2 regions of the Exiguobacterium sp. s64 genome follow, and region 1 is predicted to be linked to the other one. Evidence: predicted binding sites of a transcription regulator. Region 1 holds the regulator's gene; the other holds the start of a gene.
The links. The regulator Rex, encoded in region 1, represses fermentation and respiration genes when NADH is low (regulators of the CRP and FNR family bind a similar motif). The targets are predictions, from matches to a motif close to TTGTGAAATATTTCACAA.

Region 1 (5,509 bases):
CCTCCCATTCTGCATACAGTGCCGTGATCGATTCTTTCGTCGCATCGGACTCGGTCGACAGTTCCTGTGCCCGAGCGAAGTCGTTGAAGACGTCCGGTTCACACAACAGTTGCTCGATCTCTTCGAGACGGGCCTCGTGTTGCTCAATCGTGAGCTCGATCTCCTCGATCCGTTGTTTCATCCGGCGCTCCTCGCGTTGCTGTTCCTTGTCGGCGCGCTGTTTCTTGACGATGACTTGTTTCGTCTCAACGCGTGCGAGTCGGGCCAGTTCTTCAAGTTCTTCTTTCTTCTCGACGTAATACGAGTAATCGCCGAGGTATTCGTCGATGCCGTTCGGTGTGATCTCTAAGACGCGCGTCGCGAGCCGGTCGATGAAGTAACGGTCGTGCGATACGAACAAGATTGTGCCCGGGTAGTCGACGAGGGCGTTCTCGAGAATCATCTTCGAGTCGAGGTCCAAGTGGTTCGTCGGCTCATCCAAGATGAGCAAGTTTGGTTGCTCGAGCTTCAGTTTCGCGAGCGTCAAGCGGGCCCGCTCTCCACCCGACAGTTCATGGACGCGCTTCATCACGTCGTCACCGCTGAACAAGAACTGACCAAGCAGGCTGCGGACTTCTTGTTCACGCATGAGCGGCCAGTCGTTCCAAATCTCGTCAATGACGCGGTTGGCATCCGACAAGTTCTGTTGCTCCTGGTCGTAGTAGCCGATCTCGACGCCGGTGCCGTAGCGGATGTCACCGGTAAGGGGCGGCTGTTGTTTCGTCAACACTTTCAGGAGCGTTGATTTGCCGACTCCGTTCGGGCCGACGAGGGCGACCGATTCGCCGCGCTGCAATTGGAAGCGGAGCTGTTGGGCGATCGGTTCTTCATAGCCGATGGCAAGATCGCTCGCACTCAATACGTCGTTCCCGCTTTGACGTTTGATTGAGAACGAGAGGACGGCACTGCGCTCATCACCGTCCGGCGCTTCCATCCGGTCGACTTTCTCGAGACGTTTGCGGACGCTCTGGGCCCGCTTCGTCGTCGTCGCCCGGGCGATGTTACGCTGGATGAAGTCCTGCATCTTGGCGATCTCTTCTTGTTGCGACTCGAACTGCTTCTTCTCTTGCTCGTAGATGGCGGCCTTTTGTTCGAGATACTTCGTATAGTTGCCGACGAAGCGACGGCTCCGATGGCGTGACAACTCATAAACGACCGAGACGACACGGTCGAGGAAGTAGCGGTCGTGGGAGACGATGAGGACGGCGCCTTTATAGCCACTCAAATACTTCTCGAGCCAGCCGAGCGTCTCGATGTCCAAGTGGTTCGTCGGCTCATCCAAGATGAGCAGGTCTGGACTTTGCAGGAGCATCTTCGCGAGGGCGAGACGTGTTCGTTGTCCACCGGAGAGCGTATCGATACGGCGCTCGAAGTCGTCCGGATAGAAGCGCATCCCGTGAAGCACAGAGCGGATCGTCGCCTCGTATTGATAGCCGCCGCGGTCTTTGAACGTATGTTGTTCTTCATCGTAAGACGACAGCAGGCGCTCATAGGCGGCCGGGTCGTTCAAGATGCGTTCAGAACCCATGTCTTGTTCCATACGGCGGAGCGTCTTCTCCTGTTCGATCAAATCGGTGAAGACGGTGAGCATCTCGTTCCACATCGTCTCGTTCGACTCTAACCCTGAATCTTGGGCGAGATAGCCGATCGTCACGTCTTTCGGTTTCATGATATCGCCTGAGTCATAGTTGTATTCCCCGGCGATGACTTTGAGCAATGTCGACTTGCCGGCGCCGTTCCGGCCGACGAGGGCGACGCGTTCGCCTTCTTGAATTTCGAGTTTGACGTTCTCTAAAATCGGCTCGACGCCGAATGATTTCGATAAGTTATTGACTTGCAGTAGGATCAAGTGAAAAAACCCCTTTCTCTCTATTTAGTATACTTTATTTCTTCCCCATTTCAGGTATATTCATTGAGTGGTCATGTGAATTCGTTTACAATCAAGGTGTATGAAATTAGATTCGTTTGAAACGCGTCGTAAAAAGGAGGCTCTTTCCGTTGAGTCAAAACGAACCAAAGATTCCGCAAGCGACAGCCAAACGGTTGCCACTATACTATCGGTTTATCCAAAGCCTACATTCATCAGGAAAACAGCGTGTCTCTTCTGCTGAACTGAGCGAGGCGGTCAAGGTCGATTCGGCCACGATCCGTCGCGATTTCTCGTACTTCGGTGCGCTCGGTAAAAAGGGATATGGCTATAACGTACAGTATCTGTTAGACTTTTTCCGTAAGACACTGAATCAGGACGAGATTACGAACGTCGCCTTGGTCGGGGTTGGTCATCTCGGGACAGCTTTCGTCAACTATAACTTCCTTAAAAACAATAACACACATATCGTCGTCGGGTTCGACGCAGACGAGACAAAAGTCGGCACGACGATGTCCGGTGTCCCGATTCATCACGTCGATGAGATGGAACAGATCATGAAACAGAACAAGATTGACGTCGCCATTCTCACGGTGCCGTCTGCCTATGCGCAACCGGTCGCGGACGACTTGGTCCGCTTCGGTATCAAAGGCATCTTGAACTTCACGCCGGCCCGTCTCACGGTGCCGGACACGGTCCGCGTCCATCACATCGACTTGTCGATCGAACTCCAGTCGCTCATTTACTTTATGCAACACTATCCATCTGCTGAGGGGGTCCATCAATAATGGAATTACTATCATCGTTGCTCGTCGTCGGTATTCCTGGGGGAGCGAGTATCTTCATTATCGCCATCGTCGCGCTTATCATCTTCGGGCCGAAGAAATTGCCTGAATTCGGACGCGCCGCCGGACAAACGCTCCGTGAGTTCAAAAATGCCACGAGTGGCATGATGAACGAGCATGACGAGAAAGACAAGAAAGAAATTGAGAAGAAAGAGCAGTAATCATGAATCATCAACCTGATCAAGAACGGGCACTGTCCGACCACTTGACAGAGCTGCGGAGACGACTGATGCTGTCGGCATTTGTCGTCTTTGCCTTCTTTTTGATTGCTTTGCCGAGTGTCAAATATGTGCTCGCCTATCTCCAGGCCGACCTCGTCGAACGAGGCCTTGAATTGAACGCCTTTGGGGTCGCGGACCCGCTTATGATTTACTTGAACTTGGCGCTCGTCATCGGGCTCGTCGCGGCTGGTCCGTTTCTACTGTATCAACTGTGGGCGTTTGTCGCACCTGGTCTGCATCCGAACGAGCGGAAAGCGACGCTCGCCTATATTCCGATCATCTTCATCTTGTTCTTGATCGGTCTCGCGTTCGCCTACTATTGGTTGTTCCCGCTCGTCCTCGATATCTCGACGGACCTCGGGCAAGACCTTGGTCTGACGCAAATCATCGGGGCGTCGAACTACTTCACGTTCTTGCTGCAACTGACCATCCCATTCGGACTGTTATTCCAGTTGCCGGTCGTGACGATGTTCTTGACGCGCATCGGTGTCGTGACGCCGTACTTCCTGTCATCGATTCGGAAGTACGCCTACTTCGCCTTGTTCGTCGTCGCGGCCTTTATCACGCCGCCGGATTTGACGTCGCACCTTATGGTGTCACTGCCGCTCTTCTTCTTGTATGAGATCAGCTTATCGATTTCACGTATCACGTACCGGGGCGTGCTCCGACGTGAGAAAGAGGCGATGGTGAAAGAACAGATGGATTTGATGAAACAAATGAATGAGAAGTGAACACCATGTCATACGACGTGGTGTTTTTTTGATTTTAGGGCTATTCAATTTTGAAAAAACAACTTAAAATTAGGAGGGTTAAATCAAAAAATGGATTATTTTTGAAAGTTATGCATTCATAAACAGAAATGAGGAGACTAATGAACAAGTGGTTATGGAGCATGCTCGTGGTGCTCGTCATGATGGTGGCACCGGGAGTCGAAGTTCGAGCAGAAGACTATGCCAAACCGGAAATCATTCCGGCAGGAGAAGTCGTAGGAGATAGTGGGTATGTGTGGCGTTCGGGAAATCCGGAGACGCTTGTTCACATTGAGACCGGTGAGGAATATACGTTACCGATTCGCGTGTCTGCTGCTTATAATATGTATGCTATCGGAGACGGCCGATTTATGTTAAAAGGATGGCCGGAGTGGGTGATGTGGGATATACGTACGAATGAAGCGACGACATTCCCAATCGAAGCAGGAAGTGAGAATCGACTCGTCTCAACGAATGTAACAACAGGAATGATGTTATGGGCTGATGACGAAAAGTATATTATCACATCGATGTCAGGTGATATTCTCGGATCGCTAACGAAAGGCAGCGATCAGGTATACAGTCTGCTCGATGACGGGAACGTCCTCGCATTCGCCGACGGTCAAGTGACGAAGCGGACGGTTACAGGAGAGGTGCTTGAGACAATCAGTTCCTATTCAGGACAGGTGAGGTGGGCCCGTCACATGAAAGAAGCGAATCAATGGTTCGTGATCAAAAGTGATGACTCGGAGCACATGTTTATTTTCGATTTGGCGACGAAACGATGGATTGAGAAAGATGCAGCAAACGTAAGTAATCTTACGTGGAAAGACGGCACCTACTACTTCATGACGCGAGAAATGTATACGACATTCTATGTCAGTTATAACGTCAGCACGAATGAGTGGAAAGAGGCACCGATTGATGACGCTGACATTCGACAACACGGTCCGTGGTACGTTTTTGGTATGAAGAAGACGGAAGTGTACACGCCGGAGTCTTTATGGAAAGCGCCATGGCAACTGAATGTCAATGTGCCGAAAACGACGAATCGCTATGAGGTAGGTCGTCCATATGACGTCAACGGAACGGCCACGCTCGTTGATGGTACGGCCTTACCGATTCCAGCGACTGAGCTGACGGCACGTTTAGCCTATCAAGACGACCTGTTCGTTTGGGAGCAAGGGAAACTGACGTTACAGACGAATGAGTCGTATGACATGATTTTTAAGTGGAACGATTTTGAGCGCCGGTTAGACTTATGGGCATCGAACTATGTGCCGCTCACGCTCGACCCGCCAACCGGTGTCTTAGGTCCGATTAGCGGGAAGACGGCACCGAACACGCCGGTGTTTGTCAGTGTGACGAAAAACTTGTATCAATCGAACTCATCGGATTCATTGTTGAACTATCAATCGGCGACGGTCCAATCGGATGAGTCGGGGCGTTACACGTGGCAACCGGCGCGGTGGTTCACACCTGGATCGCGTGTGACTGTGAAAATCGGTAGTGGGTCAGGTGTTTACGCCGATCCGATTGAACTTCAGACGGTCAAAGAAAGTGACGATACTTCATCAAATGGTATCTCGGTTCTGACGAAAACGGTCACTTCAGGTGTCACATTGAAAACGACGCCGAACGCCGCAGTGGATGTGTTGATTCGCAGTGGCAAATACTACGAAATTTCGAACGAGCAGGCAGATGAAGACGGACTCATTTCGATTAAAGAGTTCAATACGATGCCTGTAGACATCGGAACAAAAGTCTACTTTAAATTGAAAGAGGCAC
Region 2 (5,509 bases), on a different contig from region 1:
CGGCACGATTTACGCTCGGCGCAATCGGAAGTGATTACAACACCATGGCGGCGATCAAACCGAAGACGATGAGCGGAATATTGTAGTGGAGGAACGTCGGCCACACCGTCTCACGCAAGTGGTCGTGTTGACCGTCGGCGTTCAAGCCGCTCGTCGGTCCGAGTGTCGAGTCACTTGCCGGGCTACCAGCATCACCGAGTGCACCGGCCGTCCCGATGATGGCGATTGTCGCCTCGACCGAGAAACCGTATTGGATGCAAAGCGGGACGAAGATGGCCGCGATGATTGGAATCGTCGAGAAACTCGAACCGATACCGAGCGTGATCACGAGTCCGACGAGGAGCATGACGAGCGCGGCGACAAATTGTGAGTCGCCCATGATGCCGCTTGCACCACTGACGAGCGGATCGATGGCACCGGTCGCGCGGATGACGGCGGCAAAACCGCTTGCTGCGATCATGACGAAGCCGATGAAAGCCATCATGCGCATCCCGCTCGTGAAGATGTCGTCTGCCTCTGACCAAGGGATGAGACGAAGCAGCGTCAACAGGATGAGTCCTGAGACGGCCGATGCGATCATCGATTCGGTCTGAAGCTGTACGACGAGCACGACGAGGATAACGGCAGCTGTGAGCCAGATTTTGAGCGGGCTCAACGTCCGAATCTCGTAATCAGTAGGCCCGAGTTGAATCGTATCGTACGTCCGCGGCTTCCGGTAGTGGAAGAAGGCGGTGACGAGACCGACGAGCATACCGAGGGCTGGGATGGCCATGATGCTGACAATATTGACATCACCGACGGCCATGCCGTTCGTTTCCACGTTTGGCAGCAAAATCTCATTCAAGTAAATGCCACCGAATCCGACCGGAAGTAACATATACGGCGTGACGAGACCGAACGTGAGGATCGTCGCCACGAGCCGGCGGTCGAGCTTCAACTCGTTAAAGAGCACGAGGAGCGGTGGGATGACGATCGGGATGAACGCGATGTGAATCGGTAAAGCGTTCTGCGAACTGATTGCTAGTAATAAGAGGAACGATAGCAACAACGCCTTGACGCGCGCCACGCTCTTACCGGTGACGTCGCGTCCTGACATGCTGATTAACTTTTCAGCCAGGATGTCTGGGAGTCCAGTTTTTGATAGACCGACGGCGAAGGCGCCGAGCAACGCGTAACTGAGGGCGATTGTCGCACCTCCGCCGAGCCCGTCACTGAAGGCGGTCAACGTCTCATTGAACCCGAGACCTCCGACGAGACCACCGACGACGGCGGCGAGGATGAGCGACAAGACGATGTGAACTCGACTGATCGCGAGAGCGAATAATACGATAACAGCTAATAAGACAGCATTCATCAATTCCAACACCTTTCTTTCAAAACTCTTTCTCTTGTTATCACTTTAATATGATAAAGACTTTTGAAATTTAACATACGTGTTTCGGGTTGTCAAATCGATTGTTCAAAAAAAGCGATAACTCCGAAAAGTTATCGCTCGTTCGTCATCCTTCAACGTTATGGTATACCTGGCGCACGTCTTCGAGGTCTTCGAGGACGTCGAGTAGTTTTTCAAACTGTTCTTTCGACTCGTCGTCGAGGGTAATCTCGTTTTGGGGCAGCATCGTCAACTCCGCGACTTCAAACGTCTCGATGCCTGCTGCTTTGAAGGCAGTCTGGACGGCATGGAACGCTTCTGGTTCCGCATAGACGATCACCGTCTCATCTTCTTCGATGACATCACGGACGTCGAGGTCGTGCTCCATCATGAGTTCGAGTACATCGTCGGCAGACATGCCGTTGACACCGATGACAGCCGTCGCGTCGAACATGTAAGCGACCGACCCGCTGACACCCATGTTGCCGCCGTTTTTACCGAAAGCGGCGCGGACTTCAGACGCCGTCCGGTTGACGTTGTTCGTGAGCGTGTCGACGATGAGCATCGAGCCGTTCGGTCCGAATCCTTCATAGCGGAGCTCGTCGAAGTTCTCTTCGTCGCCGCCCTTCGCTTTGTCGATGGCACGGTCGATGATTGCGCGCGGGACGTTGTACGTCTTCGCCCGTTCGACAACGAACTTGAGTGCTTGGTTTGATTCTGGATCTGGTTCCCCTTGACGGGCGACTACGTAGATTTCACGGCCGAACTTCGCATAGATGCGACTCGTATTGGCGTCTTTTGACGCCTTTTTCTCTTTAATGTTGTTCCATTTACGACCCATTACATGTCATCTCTCTTTCCATTGTTCGATTGATTCATCCTCGATTATATAAGAAGACGTGGATGTTGACGAGCAAAAATCATCCCTCGCTCTTATCCATCTTCTCGACGATCTCCGTCAGCGTCTTCAAACTGTCAAACAGGCGGTCCGTCTCTTCCTCGTTCAGAAACGCAAGACGGTCCTCGAACAGCCGGCGAAATGAATCGCGACGCTCGCGGAGGACGAGTTCGCCATTTTCGGTCAGTTGGTTCCAGATGACCCGGCGATCGCGTTCGTCCGGCACGCGGGTGATATAGCCTTCCTCGACGAGCTTCGTGATGAGCGGCGTCACGTTCGGCGGGGCAATCGATAACGTCTCACTGATGTGTCCGTTCGTGACCGCGCCTTCATCTTCAATCAACATGAGGAGATGAAAGTGGGAAAAGTTTAAGTTTGGGATTTGCGGAAGGTCGGAACGACGTAACAACTTCCGGCGAATTAATGGAATCAGTTTCACGAACTGATCGGCTGCGTCTTGTCTTGGCATAATCATGTCACTTCCTAATTAAGTTCTTTCTTCATTATACACGACCGAGCGCGGGGTGGACGACCAATCCTCATCCCATGATATTTTGCACAGCGCATTCGCCTCATCATGTACACAATCAATGTAAGCGTTTACATATAGGTTGTGCTTTATTTTCATGAAAACGCATTCGATTTTACTGAGCGTCACCCTAAAAAGCAAGACCTATCCTCATTCTCTTAAAGAATATTGTGAAAGAGTTCACATTGTTGTCACGCACAAACTATGAGAAACGTTGTATTCTATGAATGTGAAGGAAAGCACAAACTCTTCTCAAACCAACTGATTGCCCCGTGCTTTCCATCAAGTCAACAGTATAAGCTCTCATTCATGAGGAGGAAACCAACATGGCAGTTAAAGAGAAAGCAGTAGTAGAAACATCAGCAGAACAGATGGTCGACACGCTCGTCACCCGAGCTCACACAGCGCTCGAGACGTTGATGACGTTCGACCAAGAGAAAATCGATGCGATCGTTCAGGCAATGGCGTTAGCCGGTCTCGAACAACACGTCGCCCTCGCGAAACATGCATATGAAGAAACAGGTCGCGGTGTGTTTGAAGATAAAATGATCAAAAACATCTTTGCGACAGAATATATTTATAACTCACTCCGTGGCGAGAAGACGGTCGGCGTCATCGAAGACGACGAGCAAAACGGCATTACGTACATCGCCGAACCAGTCGGCGTCGTCGCTGGGGTCACACCGGTCACGAACCCGACGTCAACGACGATGTTCAAAGCGATCATCGCCATCAAAACACGTAACCCGATCATCTTCGGTTTCCACCCATCGGCTCAACAGTGTTCAAGTGAAGCGGCACGCATCCTTCGTGACGCAGCCATCGAAGCAGGCGCTCCGGAGCATTTGATTCAATGGGTTGAAAAACCGTCACTCGACGCGACGAAAGCGCTCATGAACCACCCAGGCGTTGCCATGGTCCTCGCGACTGGTGGAGCGGCGATGGTCAAATCAGCCTACTCGACTGGTAAACCTGCCCTCGGTGTCGGTCCTGGTAACGTTCCGGCCTACATCGACAAAACAGCAAAAGTAAAACGTGCCATCTCGGACGTCATCTTGTCGAAAACGTTCGATAACGGGATGATCTGTGCATCTGAACAAGCGATTATCGTCGACCAAGAAGTGTACGAAGAAGTGAAAGCCGAAATGACGGCGCTCGGTTGCTACTTCTGCTCACCAGAAGAGAAAGCAAAACTCGAGACACTCGTTATTAAAACAGACTCTTGTGCGGTCAACCCTGAAATCGTCGGGAAGCCTGCAGCCTGGATCGCCGAGAAAGCTGGACTTAGTGTTCCGGCCGACACGAAAATCTTGATTGCCGAACTCGAGACGGTCGGCGCGACAGAATTGCTCTCACACGAGAAACTTAGCCCAGTACTCGGAGCGTACAAAGTCCAATCGCGTGAAGAAGGTTTCGCCATCGCTGAGAAGATGCTTGAAATCGGTGGTCTCGGTCATACGGCAGCCATCCACTCGACAGACGACGACGCCATCCTCGCATTCGGACTCCGGATGAAAGCTTGCCGCATCATCGTCAACTCGCCAACGGCACACGGCGGGATCGGTGACCTCTATAACGAAATGACACCATCACTCACACTCGGTTGTGGGTCGTACGGTAAAAACTCCGTCTCTGAGAACGTGACGGCGAAACATCTACTCAACGTGAAAAAGGTGGCGAGACGTCGCGTGAACATGCAATGGTTTAAAGTCCCTGAAAAGATTTACTTTGAGAAAAATTCGGTCCAATACCTTCAATCGCTCACATCGAAAAAACGGGCGATGATCGTTACAGATGAAATGATGGTCAAACTCGGATTTGCCGATAAAGTCGTCAAAAACTTGCCGGCTGGTGTCGAGTATCGCATCTTCGACCAAGTCGAGCCAGACCCATCGGTCGAGACGGTCATGCGTGGTGCCGAAGCGATGCGTCACTTCCAACCAGACATGATTATCGCACTCGGTGGTGGATCACCGATGGATGCCGCGAAAGGCATGTGGCTCTTCTACGAACGCCCTGAAGAGAAGTTCTCGAACCTTCGCCAAAAATTCATGGATATCCGCAAGCGGACGTACAAGTTCCCGACGCTCGGCAACAAGTCGATGTTCGTCGCCATCCCGACAACATCAGGTACGGGTTCTGAAGTGACACCGTTCACGGTCATCACAGATAAGAAACGCAACGTCAAATACCCGATCGCTGACTATGCGATCACACCGGACGTCGCCATCGTCGACCCTGAGTTCGTCATGACGGTCCCAGCTTCAATCACGGCGGATACAGGAATGGACGTGTTGACACACGCCATCGAAGCGTACGTTTCGGTCATGGCAAATGACTATACGGATGGACTCGCGCTTCGTTCGATGAAGATGATTTTTGATTACCTCCCGAAAGCGTATGAAAACGGCAGTGACGCCGAAGCACGTCAGAAAGTCCACAACGCATCAACAATGGCTGGTATGGCTTTCGCGAATGCGTTCCTCGGTATCAACCACTCGATCGCACACAAAATCGGCGGCGAGTTCCATGTCCCGCACGGACGGACGAACGCGATCCTTATGCCGCACGTCATCCGCTATAACGCGACACGCCCATCGAAACTCGCGGCGTTCCCGAAATATGAGTCATTCATCGCCGACGAGCGTTACGCTGAAATCGCGCGCTATCTCGGACTTCCAGCAAGCACGACGGAAGAAGGCGTCGAGTC

Region 2: the regulator Rex is predicted to act here: its motif matches at 2,968-2,985, upstream of adhE (bifunctional acetaldehyde-CoA/alcohol dehydrogenase).

The regions. Positions count from the first base shown of each region.
Region 1 covers NZ_JACSLH010000013.1:38,292-43,800, reverse strand. The annotation lists gene abc-f (ribosomal protection-like ABC-F family protein) at 1-1,888, opposite strand, end outside; gene KNP64_RS13830 (redox-sensing transcriptional repressor Rex) at 2,038-2,694, shown strand; gene KNP64_RS13825 (twin-arginine translocase TatA/TatE family subunit) at 2,694-2,912, shown strand; gene tatC (twin-arginine translocase subunit TatC) at 2,915-3,703, shown strand; gene KNP64_RS13815 (hypothetical protein) at 3,844-5,509, shown strand, end outside.
Region 2 covers NZ_JACSLH010000001.1:618,389-623,897, forward strand. The annotation lists gene KNP64_RS03185 (Na+/H+ antiporter family protein) at 35-1,354, opposite strand; gene KNP64_RS03190 (YebC/PmpR family DNA-binding transcriptional regulator) at 1,500-2,213, opposite strand; gene KNP64_RS03195 (MarR family winged helix-turn-helix transcriptional regulator) at 2,293-2,739, opposite strand; gene adhE (bifunctional acetaldehyde-CoA/alcohol dehydrogenase) at 3,126-5,509, shown strand, end outside.